DNA from 4 places in the Kitasatospora sp. NPDC005751 genome. Region 2 is predicted to be linked to each of the others. Evidence: riboswitches for the same ligand, from Rfam matches in the RefSeq annotation. Region 2 holds a riboswitch; each other region holds the start of a gene.
The links. Region 2 has a riboswitch for cyclic di-AMP ahead of ABZ497_RS18320 (LysM peptidoglycan-binding domain-containing M23 family metallopeptidase). Riboswitches for the same ligand answer to the same signal wherever they lie in the genome.

Region 1 (7,451 bases), on a different contig from region 2:
GCGGGAGGCGACGCAGGACTCGTAGACGATGTCGTCGGAGGGCTGCTGCGGGGTGCGGGTGTCCGGCGGGCCGTCCCACCAGTAGGCGTCCTCCCAGGTGTCGTGGCTGATGCAGCTGCGGAAGGTGATGCCGTGGCTGGCGTGCGGGACGAAGGCGTGGCTCCCCGCGTCGCGGACCACCAGGCCCTCGACGACGGTGCCCCGGGTGGTGTCGCCCAGCATGTGGAAGTGCAGCCCGTACCGGCCGAGCACCGGGGCGGTCACCGGGGCGCTGCCGTCCGGGCCCTTCCAGGACTCCGCGGTGTCGGTGCGCGGGCCGACCCAGCGCAGCGCCGCGTGCCGCAGGTCGGCCCGGCGGGAGGTGGTGAGGTGGACGTGGGCGCGGCCCTCGGCGGTGCCCTCGATCCGCACGCTGCGGGTCAGGTTGAGCACCTCGGCGCCGACCGTGACGCCCCCTCCGGCGCCGACCCGGGGGTGCGCGTACGTCAGCGGCGCCTCCAGGGTGACGGTGGATCCGCTGACGGACCGGACGACGGCGAGGTCGTAGCGGGTGGAGAAGCCGTCCTCGCCGGGCGGGCCGGTCGGGGTGACGGCCAGTTCGTCGCCGGGCAGCCAACCGGTGGGCGGCGCGGCCAGGCTGACGGTGGTGTCGCCCGCCTCGAGCGCCCGGTCAGCGCGTACCCAGGCGGTCTTGGCCGCGCCGTCCAGCCGCAGGTACCCGGCGCCGGTGACCCAGAGGCCGACGTCGGTGTCGACCACCTTCATGCCGTCCCCCCGGAAGCGCCGCTCGTCGACGGCGGGGAAGCGCACGGTGTGCACGGCGGCGCCCTCGGGGGCGAGCGCGAGGGTGCCGCGGATCTCGACGTTGCCCGCGGCGGCGAGGGTGAGGCTGCGGTCGGCGGCGAAGGTGAGCGCACCGCCCGGCTCGACCAGCAGCGAGCCGATCGCGGCGTCGGTGTCGAGCAGCACCCGGTCGGTGATCCGGACGGCGCTCTGCGGTCCGGGTACCCGGCCGCCCCAGCCGGCCGGGTCCGACCAGGGGCGGCCGCCCTGGTCGGGGGTGGGTGCGGGGGCGGCTCCGGCGGTGGGCTGCCCGGGCGCGCCCGTCCCCTCGGCGGGGGCGCCGTGCCGGTGCTCCGCGGCCGGGTCGGCCGCTCCCGGCCCCGTGGCGGGGTCCTCCGCGGCGGCGACGGGCGCGGAGCGGCCGTCCAGGGAGCGCCGCAGTGCCTCCTCGCCGCCGACCGCCGCGAAGACCGTGCCGACGGCGAGCCAGCGCAGCATCGTCCGCCGGGGCAGGGGAGTTCGGGGCTCGGCGGGCGGGATGTCCGCTCTGCGGTGTTTTGCCCGGCGGTGCGTTCCACGCGGCCGCTCGGCCGGCGCGCCGGCCTCCGGACCCTCGTCCATCGCCATCGCTGCGAAGCCCTCCCCCCAGACGGCCGCGTCGGTCCTGATGCCCTGAAGCATAGGCAGTTGCCGTGACTCCGACGGGCGTTGCTCGAAATCGGTCATTTCTGATCATGGTGGACAGCCATTCAGCACGCTCCTCATAAACTGTGATGACCGTCACACATGTTTGCGGTATGAACTTAAGTCTGCTTAACGTGCTCCCCGTTCGTGGCCACACGGACCCAGCCCACCCGCAACGCCGAGTCCTGCCGTCGGGTGCGCTGGCAGCGCAGAACGCACCACGGCAGGAGCGGGGGAACCACAGGTAAGTCGCCCGGGACCGGTTCGTACCGGTTCGGGGCTAGGGGTGAAGCCGCGTCCACAGCGCGGCCGGGCAACTCCAGCCCGAATCCGACAGCTCACCTCGCAGGCGTGGGAGAGGACCGCGTCACCATGCTGCCCACCAACGGCACCCGCCTGTCCGGCCGCACCCGCCGAGCGATCGCCACCCTCGGCGTCGTCGGCATCGGCCTCACCGTCCCCTGCCTCACCGCCGGCTCCGCCTCGGCCGCCTCCGTCGCCACCTGGGACAAGGTCGCCCAGTGCGAGAGCACCGGCAACTGGAGCATCAACACCGGCAACGGTTTCTACGGCGGCCTCCAGTTCACCAACTCCACCTGGGCGGCGTTCGGCGGCACCAGCTACGCCGCGCGTGCCGACCTCGCCACCAAGGACCAGCAGATCGCGGTCGCCGAGAAGGTGCTCGCCGTCCAGGGCCCCGGCGCCTGGCCCGTCTGCTCCGTCCAGGCCGGTCTGACCAAGGGCGGCACCCCGGCCGCCGTCGACACCGCGACCGCCGCCAAGCCGGCCGCCCCGAAGGCCACCCCGGCCCCGGCGCAGACCCCCGCCCCCGCCGCCAAGCCGGCCGCGCCCAAGGCCGCCCCGAAGGCCGCCGAGACCCCGGCCGCCGACTCCGCCCAGCAGTCGCAGGGCCGGAACTGGCAGCAGTACCGTCAGGACGCGCAGGCCTCCTCCGACTACACCGTGGTCGCGGGCGACTGGCTCTCCTCGATCGCCGACAAGAACAACGTCCAGGGCGGCTGGGAGCGGCTCTACGAGCTCAACCGCGGCACCCTCGGCGACGGCCCGCACGTCATCTACCCGGGCCAGCACCTGAGCCTGGGCGACCGCGCGAAGACCCGGGCCTCGGACGAGTCCGGCCAGGGCTTCGACTGGTTCAACCGCTCCTCGGGCGCCACCGGCAAGGCCGACGGCTCCACCGCGACCGCCACCAAGCCGGCCGCGCAGACCCAGGCTCCGGCCGCCAAGCCCGCCGCCCAGGCGTCGGCCGAGGCGCCGGCCCAGGCCGCCACCGGCAGCATGGCCGCCGCGGTCTCCTTCGCCCAGTCGAAGGTCGGCCAGGCCTACGTCTACGGCGGCACCGGCAACGGCGGTTGGGACTGCTCCGGCCTGACCCAGGCCGCACTGCGCGCCGCGGGCGTCTCCGTCCCGCGGGTCGCCGCCGACCAGGCCGCCGCCAGCACCCACGTCTCGCTGGACGCCCTCAAGGCCGGCGACCTGCTGTTCTGGTCCAACAACGGCCAGGACTCGGGCGTCTACCACGTCGCGCTCTACATCGGCGACGGCAAGTACGTCGAGGCCGCCAACCCGAGCGTGGGCGTGCGGACCCAGACCATCGCCAACTGGGCCCCGGACTTCGCCGGCCGGGTCTGATCCCGCCCGCGGTCCGCACGCGGTCCGCGCCACCCGCCGCAGCCCCCGGGGAGAGTCTGGTCGCTCCTCCCCGGGGGCTCCGGCACGCCCGCGCGCGGGACGGCCCGGGCCCGGGCCCGGGCATGGCCGAACCCGGGCCCGGCGGGCATGCTGCTGCTCTGCACCCGAGGAGGAGTCACATGGCCCAGGTCACCGTCACGCTCGACGCCAATCTCGCGATCGACGCGATGATGCTCTCCGGCACCAGGAACCCGCAGGACGCCGTGGAGCTGATCCTGCGCGACTACCTCGCCCGGGGGCGGCGCACCGAGAGCCGGACCGGCGAGGCCGCCGACGGGCAGCGGACCGGACAGCAGCGCCCGACCGCGCAGGAGGGCTGAGGGCGGACAGGACGGGGCCCCGGAGGACTGGATCGTCCTCCGGGGCCCCGGTCGTCGTCTCAGCGGGCGCGGGCGCCCGTGGAACCGCGCATCACCAGCTCCGGCTGGAACATGAACTCACCGCGCTGGGCGGCGTTCGCGCCGACCTCCTCCAGCAGGGCGTCGACGGCGGCGGTGGCCATCGCCTCGACCGGCTGGCGGATGGTGGTCAGCGGCGGCTCGGTGAAAGCTATCAGCGGCGAGTCGTCGAACCCGACCACCGAGACGTCCTGCGGCACGGACAGCCCCCGCTGGCGCACCGCGCGGATCGCCCCGAGCGCCATCATGTCGCTGCCGCAGACGATCGCCGTACAGCCCTTGTCGAGCAGTGCGCCGGCCGCCGCGTGCCCGCCCTCCACGCTGAACAGCGTGTGGTGGACGAGCTCCCCGGCCTGTTCCTCGGTCCGGCCGAGGACCTCCCGCAGGGCAGCCGTGAAGCCCTCGATCTTCCGCAGCACGGGGACGTACCGCTTCTGCCCGACCGCGAGGCCGATCCGCTCGTGGCCGAGCTCGGCCAGGTGCTGGACGGCCATCCACATCGCGGCCCGGTCATCCGGCGAGATGAACGGCGCGTCGATCTTCTCGCTGAAGCCGTTGATCAGGACGAACGGCACCTGCCGGCCGGTCAGCCGGGCGTACCGGTCGTGGTCGGCGGTGGTGTCCGCGTGCAGGCCGGAGACGAACACGATGCCCGCCACGCCCCGGTCGACCAGCATCTCCACCAGTTCGTCCTCGGTGGAGCCGCCGGGCGTCTGGGTGCAGAGCACCGGGGTGTACCCGTGCCGGCTCAGCACCTGCTCGATCACCTGGGCCAGCGCGGGGAAGATCGGGTTGCTCAGTTCCGGGGTGATCAGCCCGATCAGTCCCGCACTGCGCTGGCGCAGCCTGGTCGGCCGCTCGTAGCCGAGCACGTCCAGCGCCGCCAGCACGGTCTGCCGGGTGGCGGCGGAAACGTTCGCCTTGCCGTTGAGTACGCGGGAGACGGTGGCTTCGCTGACCCCCGCCTGCGCCGCGATGTCTGATAGTCGCGCCGTAGTCACGGTCCCAGAGCCTATTGCAACCACGTCAGACCGCCCACCAGTCGGTGCTGTCCGGTCCGAGGACCGCTTCGCCGCCGGCGTCGGCGGCCTCCGGCGCCGCGTCCGCGGAGGACAGCAGCAGCCGGCCCGGCGCGGGTATCCGCACCGGCTCGGCGGTGGTGTTCACCGTGCAGACGAAGGAGCCGCGGCGGAAGACCAGGGTGCCCTCGGGGCTCGCCAGCCACTCGACCCCGGTGCCGGCGCCCAGCCCGGACTGCTCCCGGCGGATGGCCAGCGCGCTGCGGTAGAGCTCCAGGGTCGACGTCGGGTCACCGGTCTGCGCCTCGACGCTGAGCCCGGCCCACTCGGCCGGCTGCGGCAGCCAGCTGGGGCCGCCGGGGGTCGGGCCGAAGCCGTACGGGGCCTCGGTACCGGACCACGGGATCGGCACCCGGCAGCCGTCGCGGTAGCCGTCCTGGCCGGCCTTGCGGAAGAAGGACGGGTCCTGGCGGACCTCGTCGGGCAGGTCGGTGACGTCCGGCAGGCCGAGCTCCTCGCCCTGGTAGACGTACGCCGAGCCGGGCAGCGCGAGCATCAGCAGGGTGGCGGCGCGGGCCCGGCGCAGGCCGAGCGCGCGGTCGCCGGGGGTGCGGATCTGGGTGCCCAGGCCCGGCGGGTTGGCGAACCGGGTGCTGTGCCGGGTGACGTCGTGGTTCGAGAGCACCCAGGTGGCGGGGGCGTCGACCGGGCGCATCGAGTCGAGCGACAGGTCGATCACCGAGCGCAGCTCGGCGGCGTCCCAGGAGGTGCCCAGGTACTGGAAGTTGAAGGCCTGGTGCAGCTCGTCGGGGCGCACGTAGTTGGCGGTGCGCTCGACGGTCGGGGTCCACGCCTCGGCGACGCCGATCCGCTGCCCCGGGTACTCGTCGAGGATCTTCCGCCAGCTGCGGTAGATCTCGTGCACGCCGTCCTGGTCGAAGAACGGCATGACGTCGTTGCCGAGCAGCCTCAGCTGGTCGCCGCCGCCGATGTCGGGCAGGCCGGGAGCCTTGACCAGGCCGTGGGCGACGTCGATCCGGAATCCGTCGACGCCCATGTCCAGCCAGAACCGCAGGATCGAGCGGAACTCGTCGGCGACGGCCCTGTTCTCCCAGTTGAAGTCCGGCTGCTCGGGCGCGAACAGGTGCAGGTACCAGTCACCGGGGGTGCCGTCGGGGTTCTCGGTGCGGGTCCAGGCCGGGCCGCCGAAGATGGACTCCCAGTCGTTGGGCGGCAGCTCGCCGTTCTCGCCCTTGCCGGGGCGGAAGTGGTAGCGCTCGCGCAGCGGGGAGGACGGGCCCTCGCGCAGGGCGCGCTGGAACCACTCGTGCCGGTCGGAGGAGTGGTTGGGGACGAGGTCCACGATGATCCGCAGGCCCAGCCCGTGCGCGTCGCGGATCAGCGCGTCGGCGTCCAGCAGGGTGCCGAACATCGGGTCCACCGCGCGGTAGTCGGCCACGTCGTAGCCGGCGTCGGCCTGCGGGGAGGCGTAGAACGGCGAGAGCCAGACGGCGTCCACGCCGAGGTCGCGCAGGTAGGGCAGACGGCTGCGGATGCCGGGCAGGTCGCCCATGCCGTCGCCGTTGGAGTCGGCGAAACTGCGCGGGTACACCTGGTAGATGACCGCATCCCGCCACCAGCCTCTGGACGCGCCGGTGCTTGCCTCGTGGGCGGTGGCGTCGGCGGCGGGCCGGGAGGTGTCGGCCAGGTTCTGGGTCATGGACGGTATCCCTTGGGGACTAGTGGTGAGCGGGTGGCAGGTCAGGACTTCGAGGCGCCGGCGGTCAGGCCGGTCACCAGGTGACGCTGCACCAGGTAGAAGAAGAGCGCGGACGGGATCGCGATCATCACCGCGGTCGCGGCCATCAGGTTCCACTGCGAGTCGTGCTCGCTCACGAAGGTCTGCAGGCCCACCGAGAGCGTGTAGTTGTCGGAGCTGAGCATGAAGGTCGACGCGAAGGGCACCTCGGCCCAGTACGTGAGGAACGAGTAGAACGCGGCCACCGCCAGGCCCGGGCGGGCGAGCGGCAGGATCAGCCGCCAGAAGGTGCCGATCGGGCTCAGCCCGTCGACCCGGCCGGCCTCGTCGATCTCCACCGGGATGGTGTCGAAGTAGCCCTTGAGCAGCCAGGCGCAGTACGGGACGGTGGTGGTGGAGTACACCAGGACCAGGCCGAGGTGGGTGTCCAGCAGGCCGAGCGTCGACATGATCGTGTACATCGGCACGATCAGCACGGCGATCGGGAACATCTGCGTCACCAGCAGCGACCACATCAGCGGCCGGTGCCCGGGGAAGCGCATCCGGGAGACGGCGTAGCCGGTGGTGGCGGCGAACATCACGCCGATCACGGTGGTGACGCCGGCGACGATCAGCGAGTTGCCGAACCAGGTGAAGAAGTCGGTGTCGTTCAGCACCGTCGTGTAGTTCGACAGCGTCATCTTGTCGAGGATGTCGCCGGGGTGGAGGTAGTCCGTCTTGCCCGGGCCGAGCGAGACGTACAGGATCCACAGCACCGGGAAGAGCGCGATCAGGCTGGCCGTGATCAGCGCGCCGTGCGAGAGCGCGGTGGCGAGCGGGGACTTCCGGCCGCGGGGCCGTACCTTCCCGGCGGTGGCGGGGGCGCTCGCCGCGGTGGCGGCGACGCGGGGTCGTTCGGTGGTGGTACTCATCGTGCTACCTGCCTTCGTGGGTCGCTGGGGTACGGGGCGTCAGCCGTTGGCCTGCTCGTTGCGGGCCAACCAGCGCCGGTAGAAGGTGGTGAAGACGATCAGGATGGAGAGCAGGATGACGCCGTAGGCGGCGGACTGCGCGTAGTCCCGCGGCTGCTGGCCGAACCCGAGGTAGTACGCCCAG
Region 2 (7,451 bases):
GGCCGCGATGTTGGCGGCCGAGGCCAGCGTGGGCGCGCCGGCGGCCTGGTCCATCACCCGCTTCTGCAGCGGTGCGACGGTCGCGAAGCCGAACACGCCGATCAGCGGAATGGCGACGATCGCGCCGACCCTGCTGTGCGAGGCGAGGGTGAAGGCGAAGAGCAGCACCGCCAGCACCGCCAGGATCACGTACAGGCTCCGCATCAGCGCGCGGTCGGCGAACCAGCCGCCGAGCAGGTTGCCGATGAACAGGCCGACGCCGAACAGGAAGAGCAGCCAGGTCACGCTGGAGGGGGCGAAGCCCGCCATCTCGGTCATCATCGGCGTGATGTAGGTGAACATCGCGAAGATGCCGCCCCAGCCGAGCACCGTCATGCTCAGCGCGAGCCAGATCTGCGGCTTGCGGAAGACGGCCAGCTCCGGGCCGAGCCGGGTGTCCTCGGCGCGCGGCTGGACGGGCACCAGGGCCGCGATGCCGGCGAAGCCGATCGCGCCGAGCGCCGCGACCACGTAGAAGGTGGAGCGCCAGCCGAAGTGCTGGCCGAGCAGGGTGCCCATCGGCACGCCGAGCACGTTGGCGGCGGTGAGCCCGGTGAACATCAGGGCAATGGCGCCGGCCCGCTTGTGCGGGGCGACGAGGTCGGCGGCGACCACCGAGCCGATGCCGAAGAAGGCGCCGTGCGCGAAGGCCGCGAGCACCCGGCCGACCAGCAGCAGACCGAAGGCGGGCGCGACGGCGGAGACCAGGTTGCCGGCGATGAACAGGCCCATCAGCATCAGCAGCATCCCCTTGCGGGGGATCCGGGTGCCGAGGACGGTGAGCAGCGGGCCGCCGATCACGACACCGAGTGCGTAGCCGGAGATGAGCAGGCCGGCGGTGGGGATGGACACCGAGAAGTCGCCGGCGACCTCGGGCAGCAGGCCCATGATCACGAACTCGGTGGTGCCGATGCCGAAGGCGCTGATCGCCAGCGCCAGGAGCGCGAGGGGCATGAGGGGACCGCTTTCCAGAGCGTACAGAAGCGTACAGAAGATTGCGTGTGCAACTACCAGCGTCGACAATACGACCGAGCGCCGGATACTTGCAAGCGCTCGCTATCTCCACCTGCAATCCCTTGCACCCGCGCACCCTCCAGCGCGACCCGCGAACCACCCGCGCACACCTTGCCCTCCCCTGGCGAAGTGATTAGGTTAGCCTCACCTAACTAACGGAGGTCGTCATGAGCCCCAGTCCCGTCGACGTCGAGGCGCCCGAACCCACCGCCGCCGAACGGGTCTGCAGCCTGCTCAGCGCCACCTCCTCCGTGGTGATCCGGGCCTGCGGCGAGTACCACGACCTGGACACCCCGGTCTCGGTACACGGCTCCCGGCTGCGCCTGGGCGCACCGCTCGACTCGCCGCTCACCCTCGCCGTGACCCGCGAGCAGGACGGTCTGGCCGTCGTCCTGGACCTCACCGACATCGCCCCGGTCGCCGTCCGCGACCGCGTCCGCGGCCGTCTCACCCTGGCCGGCCGGCTGCACCTCGCCCACCTCGCCGACGACGGCCTCAGCGTCCACCTGCGGCTGGACGTCGCACACGCCGTCCTCTCCACCCCGTACGGCACCACCGCCCTCACCGGCGCCGACCTCGCCCTGGCCGCGCCCGACCCGCTGGCGCGCTTCGAGGCGGCGATGCTCACCCACCTCGCCGACGACCACCCGGACGCCCTCGCCGTGCTCACCCGGCTGCTGGACCGCGAGTTGCTCGTCGGACACCCCGACGTCCGCCCGCTGGCCCTCGACCGGCACGGCCTGGTGCTCCGCCTGGACCACCCCTACGGCCACCGCGACGTCCGCCTGGTCTTCCCCGAGCCGGCCCGCGACGCGGACGAGTTCGGCCACCGCGTGCACCAGCTGCTGACCGCCGCCAACAGCGACCTGCCCGCCCACCGGTCCTGACCCCCGCCGGGGCAGCCCATTCCTTTCACCGCGACCGCCGACCGAGAATTGACGGCCCGTCCGACCGCGGACGGGCCGTCGGCACATCCCGGAAGGCCCCCCAGGAAGGCTTTCCGGAAAGGCTTTCGGAAGGCCTTCCGCACGACGGAACCGACCACTCGGAAGCGCCGGATGGAAACCCTGATCGTGGGGGGGCACCTGCCTGTCAGAAGGGCACGAAAAAGGCCGGCCCGGCTCGCGAAGGAAATTCGCGAGCCGGGCCGGCCAGGGCGTGTCCCGCGCCCATGATCCGCTGACGGTGCGGCGACCACCCGGTCGAGCGGTCACCCGACATGACCATCCCGGGAGGTCGTACGCCCCGCACCCAGCGGAAGTCCGACCTCAGGTCAGAGGGAGACGCCGTGCGCCCGCAGGTAGGCGATCGGGTCGATGTCCGAGCCGTACTCCGAGCCGGTGCGGATCTCGAAGTGCAGGTGCGGGCCGGTCACGTTGCCGGTGGCACCCGAGAGGCCGATCTGCTGGCCGGCGGTGACGGTCTGACCGATCTTCACACCGATCGAGGACAGGTGCGCGTACTCGGCGTAGTGGCCGTCGGCGAGCTTGATCTCGACCTCGTTGCCGTAGGCGCCGCCGTTGCCGGCCTTCACCACGGTGCCGGCGCCGACGGCGCGCAGCGGGGTGCCGGTGGAGGCGACGAAGTCGGCACCGGTGTGGTGACCGGAGGCCCACATCGAGCCGGCCACGCCGTAGGCGGTGCCGAGCTTCGGGTTGGCGAGGGGGGCGACGAAGCCCGAGGTGCTGGCCACGGCGGCCGGCGCGGCGGGAGCGGCCGGAGCGGCCGGCTTCGCGGCGGGGGCGGCCGGCTTGGCGGCGGGGGCGGCCGGCTTGGCAGCCGGGGCCTCGGCGGGCTTGGCGGCCTGGACCGGCTTCGGGGCGGCGTGCTGGGCAGCCGGCTTCTGCGCGTCCTGCGAGACCTGCGGCTTGGCGGCCGGGGCGGCGGGCTTGGCGGCCTCGGCGGCAGCCGGAGCGGCGGCGGCCTTGGCACCCAGCGCGAGCTGCTGACCCGGGAAGATGAGGTTCGGGTTGGCACCGACGACCGAGCGGTTGTGGTCGTAGAGGGCCTTCCAGCCACCCTCGACCTGCTTGGCGTCGGCGATCTTCGACAGGGTGTCCCCGCCGACGACCTTGTAGCTCTCCTCGGCCGGCGCGGCGGCCGGCTTGGCGGCCTCGGCGGCCGGCTTGGCGGCAGCGGCCGGCGCGGCGTCGACGCTGGTGGCGCCGGTCCAGGTGGAGGTCTGCGCGGGCTTGGCGGCCGGAGCGGTGTGGGCCTGGGCGCTGATGGTGGTCACCAGCGGGAGGGCGAAAGCGGCGCCGGTCACGGCGGTGGCGATGCCGATGCGGGCGGCGCGGGGCAGGGTGATACGACGAGCCTGTGCGGGCATGGCGAACTGTCCTCTCCGACGCCTGCGAGGTGAGCTGTCGGGTTCGGGCTGGAGTTGCCCGGCCGCATAGCGCGGCTTCACCCCAAGCCGGACCGTGAATTCCGGTCCGGCGACTTACCTTTGGGTCCCCCGCTCCTGCCGTACAGAGTTCGGTTCGTACCACCGGGCAGCGGCAGGACTAGGCGTTCCACCCGGTGGCCACCCGGTCCAATGCCGGGCGGTCGCTGAACTAAAACTCATCCGCCCGGGCGAAGCAATGTCGATCTCTTGAATCGACAACCACTACCGGGAAGGCCGTGACACTCCGAATGATCGGCTGCACAGTATGTGCACAATCGATTCACCGCGTGCCACTGATCCACGACGCTCCGCCGATTTCGGTGTCCGTACGCATGCGATCACCTACGGAAAGCCATCCGCCGACACACCCCCGGTGACCCTTGTCACGTCGCCTCCCGGAGCGCAGGATCAGGCGGTGGCCACCTCCGAGGCCGGCACCCTGCGCCTGGGCACCGCGCAGGGCCGCTGGGTACTACTGGCGACGGTGCTCGGCTCCAGCATGGCGATGCTCGACGGCACCGTCGTCAACGTCGCACTGCCCCGGATCGGCACCGATCTCGGCGCTCCGCTCGCCGCCCTGCAATGGACGCTCAACGCCTATCTGCTCACCCTGGCCGGCCTGATCCTGCTCGGCGGCGCGCTCGGTGACCGCTACGGCCGGCGCCGCGTCTTCCTGATCGGCGTGCTCTGGTTCGCCGCCGCCTCGGCGGCCTGCGCCGCGGCCCCCACCATCGAGGTGCTGGTCGCCGCCCGTGCGGTGCAGGGCGTCGGCGGGGCGCTGCTCACCCCCGGCTCGCTGGCGATGCTCCAGGCGGTGTTCCACCCTGACGACCGCTCGGCGGCGGTCGGCCTCTGGTCCGGCCTCGGCGGGGTGTCCGCCGCGATCGGCCCGTTCCTCGGCGGCTGGCTGGTGGACGGCCCCGGCTGGCGGTGGATCTTCCTGTTGAACGTCCCGCTCGCCGCCCTGGTGGTCGCGGTGGCCTCCCGGCACGTCCCGGAGAGCCGGGACGAGAGCGCGACCGGCCGGTTCGACGTCCTCGGCGCGGCGCTGGCCGCGCTCGCGCTGGGCTCGGTCACCTACGCGCTGACCGCGGCGGGCGACGGGCTCTCGGCCGTGGTGTGGGTGTCCGGCGCGGCCGGCCTGCTGCTGGGCACGGCCTTCGTGGTGGTCGAACGCCGCGTCCCGGAGCCGATGCTGCCGCTCGGCCTCTTCTCCTCCCGCCTGTTCACCGCGGTGAACCTGGTCACCCTCTGCGTCTACGCGGCGTTCAGCGGCGTCTTCTTCCTCCTGGTCGTCCAGCTGCAGATCGTCTCCGGCTTCTCCCCACTGGTCTCCGGGCTCGCCCTGCTGCCGATCACCGTGCTGATGCTCGCGCTGTCCGCCCGGGCCGGCCGGCTCGGCAAGCGGATCGGCCCGCGCCTCCCGCTCACCGTGGGGCCGCTGCTCTGCGCGACGGGGGTCCTGCTGATGCTGCGGATCGGCTCCGACGCCTCGTACTGGACGGACGTGCTGCCGGCCGCCACCGTGATGGGCTGCGGGATGGTCCTGCTGGTCGCGCCGCTGACCGCGACGGTGCTCGCGGCGGTGGAGGTCCGGCATGCCGGGATCGCCAGCGGCGTCAACAACGCCGCCGCCCGCGCGGCCGGGCTGCTCGCGGTGGCCGCCCTGCCGGCGCTGGCCGGGCTCAGCGGCGAGGCCTACCGGGTGCCGGCCGCGGTGGACTCCGCCTTCCGGACCGCGATGCTGATCTGCGCCGGGCTGCTGGTCACCGGCGCGGTGACGGCGTTCACCACCGTCCGGGGCAATGTGCTGGCCCCCGAGGACCACCCGGTCGCCGAGCCGGACTGCGCCTACGCCTGCGGCACCGCCCCTCCGCTGGATCCGGGCCATGCCGCCGCCGGACACGGCGAAGGCCCCGCCACCGGATCGGCGGCGGGGCCCACGAAGGCCTGAGGCAACGTCAGAGGATGTCGCCCGGGGCGTACTTGGCGGCCTCGGGGTAGGCGGTCGCGACGGCCTCGACCTGGCGGACCACCTCGGCGACCTGGGCACCGGCCGCGCCGGTGAAGGAGAGCCGGTCGGCCAGCAGCGCGTCCAGCCCGGCCCGGTCCAGCGGGATCCGCGCGTCCGCCGCCAGCCGGTCCAGCAGCTCGTTCTCCCGCGCGCCGGCCCGCATCGCCAGCGCCGAGGCGACGGCGTGCTCCTTGATGACCTCGTGCCCGGTCTCCCGGCCGACGCCCGCCCGCACCGCGCCCATCAGCACCTTGGTGGTGGCCAGGAACGGCAGGTAGCGGTCCAGCTCGGCCTCGATCACGGCGGGGAAGGCGCCGAACTCGTCGAGGACGGTCAGGAAGGTCTCCAGCAGGCCGTCGAAGGCGAAGAAGGCGTCCGGCAGCGCGACCCGGCGGACCACCGAGCAGGAGACGTCGCCCTCGTTCCACTGGTCGCCGCCCAGCTCGGCGGTCATCGAGGCGTACCCGCGCAGGATGACGGCCAGGCCGTTGACGCGCTCGCAGGAGCGGGTGTTCATCTTGTGCGGCATCGCGGAGGAGCCGACCTGGCCCTCCTTGAACCCCTCGGTGACCAGCTCGTGGCCGGCCATCAGGCGGATCGTCTTGGCCAGGCTGGACGGCCCGGCCGAGAGCTGGACGAGGGCGGTGAGCACCTCGAAGTCCAGCGAGCGCGGGTAGACCTGGCCGACGCTGGTCAGCACGTGGTCGAAGCCGAGGTGACCGGCCACCCGGCGCTCCAGCTCGGCGAGCTTGTCGGTGTCGCCGCCGAGCAGGTCCAGCATGTCCTGGGCGGTGCCGACCGGGCCCTTGATCCCGCGCAGCGGGTAGCGGGCGATCAGCTCCTCCAGCCGGCGGAAGGCGACCAGCACCTCGTCGGCGACGGTCGCGAAGCGCTTGCCCAGGGTGGTGGCCTGCGCGGCGACGTTGTGCGACCGGCCGGCCATGACCAGCTCGGAGTGCTGGGCGGCGAGCCGGCCCAGGCGGACCAGCACGGCGACCGTGCGGTCGCGGACGTGCTCCAGCGACTGGCGGATCTGCAGCTGCTCGACGTTCTCGGTCAGGTCCCGGGAGGTCATGCCCTTGTGGATCTGCTCGTGGCCGGCGAGGTCGCTGAACTCCTCGATCCGCGCCTTCACGTCGTGCCGGGTGACCCGCTCGCGGGCGGCGATCGAACCGAGGTCGACCTGGTCGATCACCCGCTCGTAGTCGGCGACGGCGCCCGCGGGCACCTCCACGCCGAGGTCCTGCTGGGCCTTCAGGACGGCGAGCCACAGGTGGCGCTCAAGGACCACCTTGTGCTCGGGGGACCACAGCTGGGCCAGGGTCGCCGAGGCGTACCGGGAGGCCAGGACATTGGGGATCTGGGGCTTCGCGCTCACGCTTCGCAAGCCTAACAGCCGAGGTCAGCGCGAGCGGCGGCGGACCGGGCGCTGCCGCCTCCCGCGCCCGCCCCGGCCGATCGCCGTACCGCCGTACCGCCGTGCCGCCGAACCGCCGAACCGCCGAACCGCCGAACCGCTACACCGTGCCGGGCGAGCGCCCGGCGAGGACCGGCAGCACCTGCGCGCAGATCGAGTGCAGCGAGATCCGCTGCTCGTCCGTCATCGCCTCGAAGGCGTGGTGGGTACGGCTCATCTCGCCGCGGATCAGCCCGAGGATCTCGCGGCCCTGCTCGGTGATCACCACGATCTTGACCCGCCGGTCACCGGCCGCCGCCTCACGGTTGGCCAGGCCGAGCGACTCCAGCCGGTCGACGATCCCCGTCACGTTGGAGGCGTCGCAGCCCAGCCGGCCGGCCAGCGCGCGCATCGGCACCGGCTCCTGCACCGCACCGAGCGCCTTCGCCTGGGAGGAGGAGAGACCGTGCCGGGCCGCGGCTCCCGCGAAGTCCTGGAAGTAGGCGGCGCCGACGGCGGCCAACGCCTCCATCAACTCGGCGTTGGTCGGAACGGTCGTCGTCGCTGTCGAACCCATGGGGCCAGCGTACGACCGAGTG
Region 3 (7,451 bases), on a different contig from region 2:
CGGTGCCCGCGCCGAGCACCGCCACCGCTACCGCCACCCGGGTGCCGGTCGCCCTGCTCGCCCCGACCCTTCCGGCCCCGACCGCGTCCGCCTCGACCGTCCTCGTCCTGACCGCTCTCTTCCTGGCCCTGTTCGTCATGGTCAGGACGGTAGGGGTGGCCGGGGGACCGGGGCCCGGGTCGAAAGGCAGAGGGAGACCTGGACGATCGTCGGGGTTGACGCCGCACGCGGGGTGAGCCGTTCGGGGCACGGTCCGCGCCGAGGGGGCCGGGCCGCCCTACCCTCGGGACACCGTCCGGCCGCTCGCGGGAAGGCGCCTCCGAACGCCTGCCGCCCCCACCCCGGAGACCAGCCATGCACCGTCGGACCGCCGTCGTCGTCGGCGCCCTGCTCGCCGTCCCGACGCTGGCCGCCTGCGGGGCCGACGGGCTGACGCCGGGCACGGCGGCCGTGCTGGACGGCCGGCGGATCCCGGTGGCGGCCGTCGAGGCCCGGGTCGCGGAGCTGCGCGAGGTGGCCGGCGGCGCCTCCGCGGACGCCCGCCGGCCGCCGGACGGACTGGTACGACGGGCCGTCGCGGACCTGGTGCTCGACGCGGTCGTCGCCCGCGCATTGGCCGACCGCGGGCTCGCGGTGGGCGGTGCGGAGGTGGCGGCGGCGCGGACGGCGGCGCAGGACCGGTACGGCGGTGCCGGCCCGCTCGCCCGCGTCCTGGCCGCCCGGGGTGTCGCCGGTCCCGGGGTCGACGACTACTTCCGTCGCGAGCTGAGCATCCGCCGCCTCGCCGCCGCCACGGGCCAGGACGCCGCCACCCCGGCGGGCGACCACACCGTCCGCCTCGCCCTGGCCGAAGCCGCCCTCCACCTGCGCGTCAACCCCCGCTACGGCACCTGGAACGCCGACCGGGTCGCCCTCCTCCCCGACACCCCGCCCTGGCTGGCCGGCTGACCCTCAGGCCCGACGAGCACAGGAAGTCGGACCGGCCGACTTCCCACTCCGCGCGCCGCGACCGGTACGCGCCCCTGCGGCCGCACGGGGCGGGCGGGGGCCCATGCCGGCTGGCCCTCAGGTTCGACGGCACGGGAAGTCGGACCGGTCGACTTCTCACTCCGTGCCGCGCGACCGGCCCGCGCCGCTGCGGCCGAACGGGAGGGGTGGGGACCCATGGGCCTGCCGCCGTCCTTCGACCGAGGGGGCGGAGCCGGACCGGCACCGGGGCCTGCCGCTGCCCCTCTGTGTCGGGTGCATCAGGCGGTGCGGGGCGGCGGGCCGGCACGTACCCCGAGGTCGTCTTCCGGGTCGGGCGGAGGGCGGTGGGGCGCGGCCGACACCCGGGCCAGCCTCGCCCTCGGGGGCGGGCGGAGTGCGGCGGTGGGGCCGGTCCGGTGCCGTGGTCCCGCCGCCTCGGGCGCTGGTGCCTGTCGCCCGTCGGGTCGGGCGGAGTGCGGTGCCGGACCCTGACCGGCACCCGCCCCCTGGCCGGGCGATACCCGGTACGCGGCCTGACCGGCACCCGGCCCCGCCGTCCCCCTGGCCGGGCGAAACGTGGAGGCGGGGGCTCACCGGGGCCGGGTAGGTTCGGGGTGTGACGAATCTTCCGGGCGCGAAGCTGATCCTGCTCACCACCACCCACCGGGTGGCTCCCGGCCTGCTGGCCTGGCCCGCCTGGGAGGCGCTGCGGTCGGCCGGGCGGGTGCTCGCCGGGGACGCCGCGCACCCGCAGCTGCCGGCGGTGCGGCAGGCGGGGGTCGAGGTGGAGGTGGTGGCGCCCGGTTCGGCGCCCGCGCTCGCCCGGCTGCTGACCGGACAGCCGGCCGCCTCGGGGCCGACGGTCTGGCTGGGCAGCCCGGACGGCGACCCCGGGCTCACCGACGCGCTGGCGCGCCTCGCGGTCGAGCACGCGGGCGAGGTGCCCGAGATCGAGGTGCTGCCCGGTTCGTACGACCTGCCGGGCGCGCGGCTGCTGGACCTGGTCTCGGTGATGGACCGCCTTCGCTCGCCCGGCGGCTGCCCCTGGGACGCCGAGCAGACCCACGCCAGCCTGGTGAAGTACCTGGTGGAGGAGTCCTTCGAACTGGTCGAGGCGATCGAGGAGGGGGACCGCGACACGCTCCGCGAGGAGCTGGGCGACGTCCTGCTCCAGGTCTTCTTCCACTCCCGGATCGCCGAGGAGCACCCCACCGACGCGTTCTCCATCGACGACGTGGCGGGTGACATCGTCGAGAAGCTGATGTACCGCCACCCGCACGTGTTCGGGGACGTCGAGGCCGAGGGCGCCGCCGAGGTGGAGGCGAACTGGGAGGCGCTGAAGGCCGCCGAGAAGTCGGAGCGCGAGTCGGTGCTGGACGGCGTGCCGGCCGGTCTTCCCGCGCTGGCGTACGCGGCGAAGCTGGTGTCCCGGGTGCGCCGGGCGGGCTTCACCGGTGTGCCGGACGCGGCCTACGAGCTGCCCGCGGAGCTCACGGCGGAGTCGGCGGGCCGGCTGCTGCTCGCGGTGGCGCAGCGGGCGTTCGACGCGGGGGTGGACGTGGACGCCGCGCTCCGGGCGGCCGCGCGCGGCTACCGGGACGCCGTGCGCGCCGCCGAGGGGCTCAAGCCCGAGTAGCCCCGAGCGGCCTCCGGAGCACGCCCGAGACCCGCGCCCGGGCACGCCCGGGCCGAGACCCGCGCCCGGGCACGCCCGCACCGCGACCGCCGCCCGGGCACGCCGCCCGCGCCGCGACCCGCCGCGCCCCCCGTCAGACCGCCGCCACGTCCTCCACCGCCCGGCGCTGCACCGGGACCACCTCGTCGACGACCTCGGCGATCGCCTCGCCGACCAGGGCGAGCAGTTCGGCCAGCCGCTCCAGGTCGAGGTGGTCCGGCAGCTCGGCGAGGGAGAGGACGCGCTCGCCGCCCGGCCCGGCGACGCAGAACAGGTCGATCGGGCCGAGGTGCTTCTCGGTGGTGTCGACCAGGGCGGCGATGTCGCTCGGGCGGCGGATGTCGCCGCAGACGCCGACGACCGGGCAGCCCGGCCGGTCGAGTTCGGTGGCGAGGTCCTCGGCGATGCCGACCTGCTGGTCGGCGATGAGGACGCCGGAGGCGCCCGCGGCGGTGAACCGGCGGGCGAGGCCGGCTCCCGACCCGCCGGCGAGTACGGCGATGACCACGACTGCCCCGGTGACCCGCATGGTGCGCTCCTCCCTGTGGGCGGCTCCGCACCGGCGCCCACGCATTTTGCTTGCGGAGGATCGTAGGCAGGTCCTGACCCTCCGCAACAGGGATTACCCCTCAGGTGACCAGGCTCACGCCTGCCACGCCGGGGTTCCCCACCGGATACGGTCGACACATGCCAGTTCAGCCCGATTCAGCCCGCCCGCCGCTCTTCACCTGGGAGTTCGCCGCCGACCCGTACCCGGCGTACGCGTGGCTGCGGGAGCACGAACCGGTGCACCGCACCACCCTGCCGAGCGGGGTCGAGGCCTGGCTGGTGACCAGGTACGCGGACGCCCGGCAGGCGCTCGCCGACAGCCGGCTCTCGAAGGACCCGGCCCACCACAGCGGGCACGCCCACCGCAGCGGCCGGGTCGGCATCCCCGGCGAGCGCCAGGCCAATCTGATGACCCACCTGCTGAACATCGACCCGCCGGACCACACCCGGCTGCGCCGGCTGGTCTCGAAGGCGTTCACGCCGCGCCGGGTGGCGGAGTTCGAGCCCCGGGTGCAGCAGCTCACCGACCGGCTGATCGACGGCTTCGCGGAGCGCGGCTCGGCGGACCTGATCCACGAGTTCGCCTTCCCGCTGCCGATCTACGCGATCTGCGACCTGCTCGGCGTGCCGGCCGAGGACCAGGACGACTTCCGGGACTGGGCGGGCATGATGATCCGCCATGGCAGCGGGCAGCGCGGCGGGGTGGGACGCGCCGTCAAGCGGATGCGCGCCTACCTGGCGGAGCTGATCCACCGCAAGCGGGCCGATCCCGGCGACGACCTCATCTCGGGGCTGATCCGGGCCAGCGACCACGGTGAGCACCTGACCGAGAACGAGGCCGCGGCGATGGCCTTCATCCTCCTCTTCGCCGGGTTCGAGACGACCGTAAACCTGATCGGCAACGGCACCTACGCCCTGCTGCGCAACCCCGGGCAGCGGGCGCTGCTCCAGGACTCGATCGCCCGCGGCGAGACCGCGCTGCTGGAGACCGGTATCGAGGAACTCCTGCGCTACGACGGGCCGGTGGAGCTCGCCACCTGGCGGTTCGCGACCAGCCCGCTGACCATCGGCGGCGTGGACATCCCGGTCGGCGATCCGGTGCTGGTGGTGCTCGCGGCGGCGGACCGGGACCCGGCACGGTTCGCCGACGAGAACACCCTCGACCTGGCCCGGACGGACAACCCGCACCTCGGCTTCGGGCACGGCATCCACTACTGCATCGGTGCTCCGCTGGCCCGGTTGGAGGGGCGCGCGGCGCTCACCACCCTGCTCACCCGGTTGCCCGATCTGCGACTCGCCGCTAGCCCGGAGGAGCTCCGCTGGCGCGGTGGCCTGATCATGCGTGGACTGCGCGATCTCCCGGTGGAATTCACCCCAGAGAAGCCCTCCGCAGCACCGGTGGACGGGCTCTGAGCAAATCCGTCCGGCGCCCCCCGGCGGTGTCTCGATCTCGTCGCGCCGAGACCCCGACACGCTGACGGGATGTCGCCGACACGCCCTGGCAGCGGGTATGAATCAGCATCAAACCGGACATAGCCCTGTCGTTGGTAGGCGATCGGCCACGCGCCGTAATTTATGTGTGATACCTGCGATATGAGCTTGTTATTGATGTGAGGATCTGTCTACCCTCCCTGGAGTTCGCAGCTGCGGACCTCGTGCGCGGAACGCCGAATCCTGCCCGCCGCGTTACGGGAAACCGACCAGAACCCTTGGGCAGGGGCGGGGGAACCAGGTTTGTTGCCGTCCCCCACGGCTTGGGGTGAAGCCGCCCGCGCGGGCAGAAGGCGTCCGCGTCGTGCGGCCGGGCCACCTCCCGGTCCGAACCCGACAGCTCACCTCGCAGGCGTGCGGAGAGGACTTCCCCATGCTCTTCGTCGGAACCGGCCGTCACCGTCGTCGCACCCAGACCGAGAAGGCCATCGCCGTTGCCGGCGTGGCCGGTGTCGGACTCGCCCTGCCGCTCCTCACCGCCACCGGCGCCTCGGCCGCCCCGGCCTCGACCTGGGACGCGGTCGCCCAGTGCGAGAGCGGCGGCAACTGGGGCATCAACACCGGCAACGGCTTCTACGGCGGCCTCCAGTTCACCTCCAGCACCTGGAAGGCGTTCGGCGGCACCTCGTACGCGCCGCAGGCCCACCAGGCCAGCCGGGCGCAGCAGATCTCGGTCGCCGAGAAGGTCCTCGCCTCGCAGGGGCCGGGCGCCTGGCCGGTCTGCTCCCAGAAGGCGGGCCTGGCCAAGGGTGGGGCCGCGGCCTCGGTCGACACCTCCTCGGACGCCGAGCCGACGGCCGCCGCCAAGCCGGCCCAGTCGAAGCCCGCGCAGAAGCCGGCGCAGAAGCCCGCCCAGAAGCCGGCCCAGCAGCCGGCCCCGAAGCCCGCCGCCCAGCAGCCCGCCCAGCAGGACGACCGGGCTCCGGGCTTCGCCGGCCAGCCCGGCTGGGACGCCGACGCGAAGGTCTTCTGGTACCAGAGCGACGGCGCCTGGTACTGGACCAGCCACCAGAGCGTCTACCAGCAGTACGCCGGTCAGCAGGCCGCCCAGCAGACGAGCGGGTACGCGGGCCAGGACAGCCGCCCCGCCGCCGCCCACGGCGCCCCGGCCGCGGCCGCTCCCGCCGCCCAGCAGCGCACCGGGCACGGCTACACCGTCCAGTCCGGTGACACCCTGTCGACGATCGCCGCCGCCCAGGGCGTCGAGGGCGGCTGGCAGACGCTGTACGACGGCAACCGCGGCACCGTCGGCACCGACCCCAACCTGATCCTCCCGGGCCAGCAGCTCGACCTCGGCTGACCGCCCGTGTGGTGACTCCCCGTGCGGTGACGCCACGAAGGGGGCCGGCTCGGCCCCCTTCGTCCGCATCCGGCCGCATTTCGTGGGACAACCAGGTGAACTACCGGTGGGTAGCCCGGCCACACGCTGAGACGGGACCGAGGTCGACGTGGTCCCGGGAGCCCGTGCGGTTAGGCTCTGGTCGTAACGACTCCGCAACCATCCGGCCGACAGCACCCATCGTCAGCCGAACCTGCTTCCGCTAGGAGATGCCTCGTGCCGTCCATCGATGTCGTCGTAGCCCGTGAGATTCTCGACTCGCGTGGCAACCCCACGGTCGAGGTCGAGGTCGGCCTCGACGACGGCAGCACCGGCCGTGCCGCTGTCCCGTCGGGTGCCTCCACCGGTGCCTTCGAGGCGCTGGAGCTTCGCGACGGTGACAAGAACCGCTACTTCGGCAAGGGCGTGGAGAAGGCCGTCCTGGCCGTCATCGAGCAGATCGGCCCCGAGCTGGTCGGCTACGACGCCACCGAGCAGCGCCTGATCGACCAGGCCATGCTCGACCTGGACGCCACGCCGGACAAGTCCTCGCTCGGCGCCAACGCGATCCTGGGCGTCTCGCTCGCCGTGGCGCACGCCGCCTCCGAGGCCAGCGACCTGCCGCTGTTCCGCTACCTGGGCGGCCCGAACGCCCACGTCCTGCCCGTCCCGATGATGAACATCCTCAACGGTGGCTCGCACGCGGACTCCAACGTCGACATCCAGGAGTTCATGATCGCTCCGATCGGCGCGGAGTCCTTCTCCGAGGCCGTCCGCTGGGGCGTCGAGGTCTACCACACCCTCAAGGGCGTGCTGAAGGAGCGCGGCCTGTCCACCGGCCTCGGCGACGAGGGCGGCTTCGCGCCGAACCTGGACAGCAACCGCGAGGCCCTGGACCTCATCACCGAGGCCATCCAGAAGGCCGGTTACGTGCCCGGCCGGGACATCGCGCTCGCCCTGGACGTCGCCGCCTCCGAGTTCTACCAGGACGGTGCCTACCAGTTCGAGGGCAAGGCGCTCTCCGCCGCCGAGCTCATCGAGTACTACGCCGAGCTCGTCGCCGCGTACCCGCTGGTCTCCATCGAGGACCCGCTGGACGAGTCGGACTGGGACGGCTGGAAGGCCATGACCGTCAAGCTGGGCGACAAGGTCCAGCTGGTCGGCGACGACCTGTTCGTCACCAACCCGGCCCGCCTGGCCAAGGGCATCGAGACCGGCACCGCCAACGCGCTGCTGGTCAAGGTGAACCAGATCGGCTCGCTGACCGAGACCCTGGACGCCGTCGAGCTGGCCCAGCGCAACGGCTACCGCTGCATGATGTCGCACCGCTCCGGTGAGACCGAGGACGTCACCATCGCCGACCTCGCCGTCGCCACCAACTGCGGCCAGATCAAGACCGGCGCCCCGGCCCGCTCCGAGCGCGTCGCCAAGTACAACCAGCTGCTGCGC
Region 4 (7,451 bases), on a different contig from region 2:
GGCGAGCACGGTCCCGAGGAGTTCGGCGGCGGTGGTGCAGCCGAGCAGTAACCGGACACAGCGCATCGCGCTGCGCGCGGTGGGGCTGCTGCGCGGGGCCCGGCTCTCGTCCTCGGAGGGGGGAAGCCACGGTGAGGTCAGGTCCATGGGATTTCCCGGCCTTTCCGTCGCCTTGTCGGGCACCCAATTCTTCATACCTCATTTCCGATGCCGGTGAAGGGTGACCCGGACGGCGCACCGGTGCCGGGGTGCGGACGCCGGTGGTGCCCTGCCCGGCCGCTCCGACCGGGTGGTCCGCCGTGGTCCGGCCGACCCGCCGCGCGGGGTGCGCCGGGTGCGGCGCCCGGCCGGGGGAACTCACGGAGCCGGGCGCGCGGTGGGGGCGGGGCTCAGGCCCCGGGCCAGTTCCGGAGGCCGCCGGTGAGGAGGGTGATCAGGCGGTCCTGGGTGTCGGAGAGGTTCTCGGCGAGCTGGAACCCGCCGCCGATCGACAGCGAGGCGAAGCCGTGGGCGACCGAGCGGACGGTCCGGGCGGCGTGGACGGCCTCGGAGCCCTCCAGCCCGTAGCCGCGGAGCACCGCGAGGATCGCCCCGACCAGCCGGCCGCCCGCCCTGGCCAGGTCGTCGTCCGGCTGCGGGGCCTGCGGCAGCGCGGTGTACCGGTGCGGGTACTCGGTGGCGTAGCCGTGGTAGGCCCGCAGGACGGCGGCGACGGCGTCGTCCCCGCCGCGGCCGAGGGCGGCCTCGGCGAGCCGGTCGGCGAGTTCCTCGGTGACCCGGACGGCGATCAGCCGGCGCAGCTCGGCGAGTCCGCCGCTGACGTGCTTGTACAGCGAGGGGGTGGCCACCTTGGCCCGTCCGGCGACGGCGGCCAGGGTGAGGGCCTCGGGGCCCTGTGCGTCGATGAGGGCGAGGGCGTGGTCGACGACCTGCTCGGGGGTCAGTCCGACTCGGGGCATGGTGCGGTCTCCGTGGGCGAGGTAGCGGGCGGGCTCGGGCCGGCGCGGCGCGGAAGGGCGGGCTCAGGCCAGCTCGGCGAGGAAGGGCAGCAGGGCGTCGGCGGTGGCCTGCGGCCGGTCGGCCATCGGGTAGTGCCCGGAGCCCTCGATCATCACCTTGCGGCCGTTCAGCGCGGCGGCCTGCCGGTCGGCGACCAGCTGGGGGTCGGGGAAGTCGGGGTCCTTGGTGCCCATCAGGACCAGCGCCGGGCAGCTCACGGCGGCGGTCCAGCCGTTCGGCGCGGAGTCCCCGCGCACGTAGCCCCGGGTGGCCTGCTTGCGGCCCGGCGTGCGCATCGCGGCGACCAGTCCGTCCACGTAGGCGTCGAAGTCGGCCGGCTTGGGGCCGGGGTACGCCATCTTGCGGTGGTAGAGGCCCCAGGACGCGGGCGAGTGCACCAGCAGGACGCCCATCACGCCGAACATCGCGCGCTGCAGCGCGTTCGGCGGCGGGTTCTCGACGAAGGCGTCCACCAGGACGATCCCGGCGACCCGTTCCGGCGCGTCCCCGGCCACCTTGACCACCGTCGCACCGGCGTAGGAGTTGCCGACCAGCGTGGCGCGGTCGATGCCGAGGTGGTCCAGCAGGGCGAGGACGTCGGTGGCGATCGCGGCCGGCGTGTAGTCGTCCCAGGCGATCGAGGACTCGCCGAAGCCGCGCAGGTCCAGGGTGATCACCCGGTGGCCCGCGGCCACCAGCAGCGGGCGCAGGTGCCGGTACGCGGCACGGCTGTCGAGCATCCCGGGGAGCAGGACGAGGGGGGCGCCGTCGCCCTGCTCGGTGTCGTCGAAGGCCAGCCGGCCGCCGGGGAGGTCGAGGTACTGGGTGCTGGGGGTGAAGGTGCCGGGCATGGGGGCCTCCTCGGTCCGCGGGGCTGTCGGCGTTGCGCCGATAGCCATAAAGCTAAGGCTAATAGCCTTAGCCGTCAAGCCCTCGACCGGTCGGACCCCCGGGGCGGCCCCGGTGCCGCGGCTCAGACCCCCTCCACCTTGAACGGGTCGTGCTCGGCGAGCAGCTTCTCCAGCCGCGCCTGGTCCACCCGGGTGACGATCTCGTTGGTCTCCTGCCGGTCCCGGATCACCTTGGCCAGGGTGAAGGCGGAGGTGACGGTGTAGAGCAGGCCGACCGCGAGGAAGGCGCGGGTCCAGCCGCCGACCGGCAGATAGGCGATGCCGACGGCGAGGGCGCCGCCGGAGAGGGCGAAGGAGAGGACGGCCTGGAGGTGGTACGCGGCCGTGGTGCGTGACTGCATCGGTGCGTTCATGGCGCCAGGATGGCCGCGCCGGGAGTGCCGCACATGAGTAGGAGTACTCAAGTGGGGGACCGTTCGTTGACGTCCCCTCACGTTCGGTGGTGTCAGTTGCCGTCGATCCGCCCAAATCGCCCATCAGGTCACGTACCGCCCGGGTAGTATCCGGTTGTCCCGAACGGACGGCTTGGAATCAGAGGCTCCTAGGATTAACGTTTGATAACGCAGCGCGGTTCGTAACGCCGTACCCAGACGGCACCGTGCGCCGTCGCCTAATCCCGCCGGCCGGCCTCCGGGCAGGCCAGGGAGCCGGGGAACCATGTTCCTTGGGGTGAATCGGCCGGGCCCAGGCCCAGCCGTAGGAGACCTTCCTGCTCCGAACCCGTCAGCTAACCCGGTAGGCGCGAAGGAAGGAAAGGAGCGCGCCTCCGTGGCGTCGTCGCACTCTCCGGCACACCTGCCCGGCTCCCCCGCCGGCACCCAGCTGCTCGACCACCCCTGGCCGCCCGCCCACCCGGGCGAGTTCGGCGGGTCCGGCGCCGAGACCGGGCCGCAGGCCCCCGACAGCAACCGGCACCGGATGCCCCGTCAGACCCGCGGCACCGCCCCGCTGCTCGGCGTCACCGCCGTGGCCGCCACCCTCGGTGCGACCGGCTTCGCCTCCGCCACCCCGGCCGCCGCCCCCGCCGTCGAGGTCCCGGACGAGACCCCGGTCGCGCTCGCCGCGGACCCGGGCCTCGCGCTCGCCGCCCGGATCCAGCAGCAGGCCGACAGCCAGCGCACCGCCGCCGAGGAGGGCGCCCGCCTGCAGGCCGCCAAGGAGGCCGAGGTCAAGCGCGCGGCCCAGCAGCAGGAGGCCAAGCGGGCCGCCGAGGAGGCCGAGAAGGCCAAGCTCGCCGCCATCGAGCTGCCGGTGCGCGACTACCACCTCTCGGCCCACTACGGCCAGAGCGCCTCCTACTGGGCCCACCTGCACACCGGCCTGGACTTCGCCGCCGACACCGGCACCCCGGTCTACGCGGTCGGCCAGGGCACCATCACCTCGGCCGGCTGGGCCGGGTCGTACGGCTACCGGATCGTCGAGACGCTGCCCGACGGCACCGAGATCTGGTACTGCCACCTCTCCTCGATCATCAAGGGCTCCGGCAAGGTCGTCCCCGGCCAGCAGCTCGGCAAGGTGGGGGCCACCGGCAACGTCACCGGCCCGCACCTGCACCTGGAGGTCCGCCCCGGCGGCGGTGCCCCGGTCGACCCGGAGAGCTGGTTCGAGCAGCGCGGCGTGACCCCCTGACCGGCGTCACCTTCTGACAGCCCGCCGCGGTGCCCCGGTCGTCGTCACGACGGCCGGGGCACCGTCGCGTCTCAGGCCCCGGCGGCCGCGTCGGCCCCGTCCGGCCGGTCGGCGGACCCGTGCACGTGCCCGTCCCCGGGCGCGTAGCCGTACTCGTCCCCGTACTCGTCCCCGTACTCGTCGTCCCCGTACTCCCCGGCCTCCTCCGCCTCGCCGGGTGCCCCGGGCAGCTGCGCCAGGTACGCGTCGATCTCCTCCTGGCCCGGCTCCGGGGCCAGCTCCGGGAACTCCTCCACCAGCAGCCGCGGCAGCCCCGGCACCGTCCACTCGCCGAAGAGGTCCAGCGCGGCCTCGACGGCGGCCTCCTCGAACGCCCCGAAGTCCCCGGCCAGCTCGTCGGGCATCGGCCGGCCCTGCGCGGTGAGCTCCTCCAGGTTGCGGTAGCTGCGCCGCATCAGCCCCTGCTCCAGCAGCCGCCGGGCACCGTCGGTGGCCATCCCGACGCTGAGCGGCCGGGCGCCGTCCCAGCCCCCGTCGTCCACCGGGTCCAGCGCGCCCGTCGCCTCCAGCCGCTCGTAGGCGGCCGCCCGGTCCTCCGGCGCCAGCTCCCGGAACGCCTCCAGCCAGGCCCGGACCGTCGCCCCGTCGGCCGGGTCCACCCCGTCCGCGCGCAGCAGCAGCGTGTACAGCCGGGGCCAGGTCACCAGGTCGGCGCGGCGCAGCAGCCCGGCGGCCACCTCGCCCTGCCACTCGGCCTCCGCGTGCAGCCGCTCCTGCCGCTTGGCGTTCAGCCGCTTCGCCGCCCGCTGGTGGTCGATCAGCAGCCGCACCGCGGCGCCGTACGCCAGCGGGTCCTGCTCCGGCTCGGGCTGGACGTACAGGTAGAGCCGCTCGTACAGCAGTTGTTCCACGGCGTCCGAGGTCAGCTCCGGCCAGCCGTCACGCATCCTGCCCTCACCCAGCTCCAGCAGCGCCAGCACCGCCCGCACCGGCGCCTCGGCCACCGGCGGGTGGCCGTGCGCCTGCGCCCAGGCGAGCAGTTCGGCGGTTTTGGTGCGCGGGGCGAGCCGCAGGTCTTCTTCTTCCATGTCACGTAAGGTAACCGGAAAGCCCGGGTAGGGTCGGCAGGCATGGTCCCCGTCCGACTCACCGGCCCCCGCCTGGCCATCCGCGAGTTCCACCACAGCGCCGCCGACGTCGACGCCCTGTACGCGGTGTTCGGCGACCGGGAGGCCACCCGCTACCTCCCGTTCGAGCCGCGTGACCGCGAGGACTGCGCCGACCAGATCGAGCAGTACCTGGAGGAGGCGCAGCAGGACGAGCGGACGGTCTACCGGCTGGCCGTCACCCGCCGCGCCGACGCGGACGCCCCGTCCCGCGCCGTCCCGATCGGCAACGCCGCCCTCACGCTCGGCGGCCACCGCAGCGCCGACCTCGGCTACGCGCTGCGCCCCGACACCTGGGGCAACGGCTACGCGGGCGAGATCACCGGGCTGCTCTGCGACTTCGCCTTCGGCCCGCTCGGGCTGCACCGGCTGGTCGCCCGGGTGGACGTGGAGAACACGGCCTCGGTCCGGGTGCTCACCCGGGCCGGCTTCCGTCTGGAGGGCCGGATCCGGCACGACGTGCACCTGCGCGGCTGCTGGCGCGACTCCTTCCAGTACTCGCTGCTCGCCCACGAGTGGCCCCGGGTGGGGGGTTAACCCCCGGCCCGCTTCACGGGGGAGCCGGATGTCCGCCCGGCCCGGCCTTTGACAGGGTTGTGACGTCAGCCCGGCACGCCACCGAGAAGGACCCGAGGGCCATGAGCAGCAGCCTCAGCACGCAGCGCAGCGAGTACGACCGCGACGACGCGGTACGGCGCACCGAGGAGCCGCCGTACGCCTGGCGGGCGCCGTTCTCGTCCTACTACTACCGGGAGCTCGGCTTCACCCTCACCGCGGTGCCGGTGGCCCTCGCCGGGTTCGCCTTCGCCACCACGCTGTTCGCCTTCGGTGTCGGCACCCTCGTCACCGTGCTCGGCATGCCGGTGCTGGCCGCTCTGACCGCCGGGGCCCGGGGCTTCGGCCGGCTGGAGCGGGCCCGGGTCCGCGGCATGCTGGCGCTGGACGTGCCCGGCCCGAAGCCGGTCCGGGCGCGCCGGCCGGGCAGCTGGGGCGCGATCACCGCGCGGCTGGTGGACGCGGCGGGCTGGAAGGCCGTGCTCTACCAGGTGGTGATGCTCCCGTGGGCGCTCTTCAGCTTCGTGATGTCGCTGACGTTCCTGCTGGTCGGCTGGACGCTGGCGCTCTACCCGCTCTACCACTGGGTCTACCCGAAGTACGTCGGCTGGCGGGGCTTCCGGGTGTTCGACTACTACGACGGCAACGGCGTCGAGCACGTCTACTACGTCGAGGGGCCGCTGCAGATCGCCGGGCTCTCGCTGCTGGGCTTCGTGTTCGTCTTCCTGACCCCGCAGCTGGTGCGCGGCCTGACCAACGTCAACCGGCTCGCCGCCCGGGCCCTGCTCGGCCGCTGACCGGCCCACCCACCGCCCCACCGCCCGGCCCCACCGGCCCCGCCCCGCCCCGGACGCTCCGGGGTGCGGGCGGGGCCGGCCCGTGGTCCGATGACCGCATGGCCGCCCCGACCGACCTCGCCGCCGACGTCCCGGTCACCTCCCGCCCGCTGGACGAGTACTGCGCGCTGTTCGACCTGACCCGGGCCGGGCTCGCGGCCCTCCCCGGGCCGGTCCTCGACTGCCCGGGCGGCGCCGCCGGGCTCGCCGCCGAGGCACGCGAGCTGGGCTGCCGGGTGATCGCCACCGATCCCGCGTACGCCTGGCCGGCCCCCGAGCTCGCGGCCCGCGCGCTGGCCGCCCGCGCCGCCATGGCGGCCGCGATGGCCGCCCGCCCCGAGCTGTACCCGGCGCCCCACCACCGCCCGGCCGACCGCTACCTGCGCAGCTGGGACCGGGCCCGCCGGCTGTTCGCCGCGGACGCCGCCGCCCACCCGCAGCGGTACGTGGCCGCCGCGCTGCCCCGGCTGCCGTTCGCGGACGACACCTTCGCGCTCACCCTCAGCGGGTTCCTGCTGTTCGTCTACCCCGAACTCTTCGGCCCCGCGCAGCAGTTGGCCGCGCTGACCGAGCTGGTCCGGGTGACCGCCCCCGGCGGTGAGGTCCGGGTCCACCCGCTGAACGACGCCGCGGGCCGGCGCTGCCGGCACCTCGACGGGCTGCGCCGCGCGCTGGGCGAGCGCCGGATCGCCAGCGAGGTCCGCCCGCTCCCGGCCGGTGCGGGGCGACTCGGCCGGGTCCTCGTCCTGCGGGCCGCCGACCGCCGGCGCCGGGGCGGCTAGCCCGGCTGCCGCTCCGGCCGGTCGGTCTCGGGCGGGCCGACCGGCTGCCCGGCCGGCGGGCCGACCGGACCGGTCTGCTGCGGGAGGGTGACCTGCGGGGGGAGCGGAGCCGGCGACTCCAGCCGGGAGAGGATCTTCTCCGCCAGCCAGCTCCGGTCGGAGCCGTACGGGATGCCGTCCGGCGCCACCAGCCGGCCGGCCACCGCGTCCCGCAGCCGCTGCGCCTGTGCGGCCGGCAGCCAGGAGAGCAGGCCCCGGGCGGCCAGCAGCGCGTGGTACTGCTCGAAGCCGGAGCGCGGGTGCTCGATCGCCTCCAGCACGCTGGTCAGGTCGGCCAGCGCGGGATCGCCCTGCATCAGGGCGAGCGCCTGGATCCGCCGGTCGTCGGCGCCGTCCGCGAACAGCTCCCGGACCCGGTCCGCGGTGAGCGCCGAGCGCCGGGCCGTCGACCGGACCTCGGCCATCACGCTCTCCGGCCCGGTCGTCGCGTTCGACGGCGGCAGGCGGGCCGGGTCGTCCGCCCGGCCGGTGCTGCCGCCCAGCAGGCCCAGGTGCTGCATCGCGCGGACCCGC

Region 1: it holds a riboswitch for cyclic di-AMP, as region 2 does, so the genes downstream of both, ABZ497_RS19645 (transglycosylase family protein) here and ABZ497_RS18320 (LysM peptidoglycan-binding domain-containing M23 family metallopeptidase) in region 2, are expected to answer to the same signal.
Region 3: it holds a riboswitch for cyclic di-AMP, as region 2 does, so the genes downstream of both, ABZ497_RS28470 (transglycosylase family protein) here and ABZ497_RS18320 (LysM peptidoglycan-binding domain-containing M23 family metallopeptidase) in region 2, are expected to answer to the same signal.
Region 4: it holds a riboswitch for cyclic di-AMP, as region 2 does, so the genes downstream of both, ABZ497_RS16570 (M23 family metallopeptidase) here and ABZ497_RS18320 (LysM peptidoglycan-binding domain-containing M23 family metallopeptidase) in region 2, are expected to answer to the same signal.

Annotation. Positions count from the first base shown of each region.
Region 1 is NZ_JBEXYC010000020.1:16,157-23,607, forward strand. It holds gene ABZ497_RS19640 (hypothetical protein) at 1-1,464, opposite strand, end outside; cyclic di-AMP (ydaO/yuaA leader) riboswitch at 1,674-1,832, shown strand; gene ABZ497_RS19645 (transglycosylase family protein) at 1,819-3,120, shown strand; gene ABZ497_RS19650 (hypothetical protein) at 3,300-3,500, shown strand; gene ABZ497_RS19655 (LacI family DNA-binding transcriptional regulator) at 3,560-4,579, opposite strand; gene ABZ497_RS19660 (alpha-amylase family glycosyl hydrolase) at 4,605-6,317, opposite strand; gene ABZ497_RS19665 (carbohydrate ABC transporter permease) at 6,359-7,267, opposite strand; gene ABZ497_RS19670 (sugar ABC transporter permease) at 7,307-7,451, opposite strand, start outside.
Region 2 is NZ_JBEXYC010000017.1:101,625-109,075, forward strand. It holds gene ABZ497_RS18310 (MFS transporter) at 1-993, opposite strand, end outside; gene ABZ497_RS18315 (DUF2470 domain-containing protein) at 1,221-1,940, shown strand; gene ABZ497_RS18320 (LysM peptidoglycan-binding domain-containing M23 family metallopeptidase) at 2,327-3,382, opposite strand; cyclic di-AMP (ydaO/yuaA leader) riboswitch at 3,387-3,547, opposite strand; gene ABZ497_RS18325 (MFS transporter) at 3,858-5,396, shown strand; gene purB (adenylosuccinate lyase) at 5,404-6,834, opposite strand; gene ABZ497_RS18335 (MarR family transcriptional regulator) at 6,974-7,429, opposite strand.
Region 3 is NZ_JBEXYC010000046.1:40,945-48,395, forward strand. It holds gene ABZ497_RS28450 (hypothetical protein) at 355-948, shown strand; gene ABZ497_RS28455 (MazG family protein) at 1,586-2,605, shown strand; gene ABZ497_RS28460 (SDR family NAD(P)-dependent oxidoreductase) at 2,739-3,173, opposite strand; gene ABZ497_RS28465 (cytochrome P450) at 3,332-4,606, shown strand; cyclic di-AMP (ydaO/yuaA leader) riboswitch at 4,881-5,053, shown strand; gene ABZ497_RS28470 (transglycosylase family protein) at 5,058-5,984, shown strand; gene eno (phosphopyruvate hydratase) at 6,240-7,451, shown strand, end outside.
Region 4 is NZ_JBEXYC010000014.1:134,962-142,412, forward strand. It holds gene ABZ497_RS16550 (SpoIIE family protein phosphatase) at 1-147, opposite strand, end outside; gene ABZ497_RS16555 (WHG domain-containing protein) at 390-959, opposite strand; gene ABZ497_RS16560 (alpha/beta hydrolase) at 1,023-1,850, opposite strand; gene ABZ497_RS16565 (YiaA/YiaB family inner membrane protein) at 1,973-2,263, opposite strand; cyclic di-AMP (ydaO/yuaA leader) riboswitch at 2,508-2,666, shown strand; gene ABZ497_RS16570 (M23 family metallopeptidase) at 2,679-3,539, shown strand; gene ABZ497_RS16575 (hypothetical protein) at 3,611-4,627, opposite strand; gene ABZ497_RS16580 (GNAT family protein) at 4,670-5,242, shown strand; gene ABZ497_RS16585 (sensor domain-containing protein) at 5,344-6,057, shown strand; gene ABZ497_RS16590 (class I SAM-dependent methyltransferase) at 6,156-6,878, shown strand; gene ABZ497_RS16595 (hypothetical protein) at 6,875-7,451, opposite strand, start outside.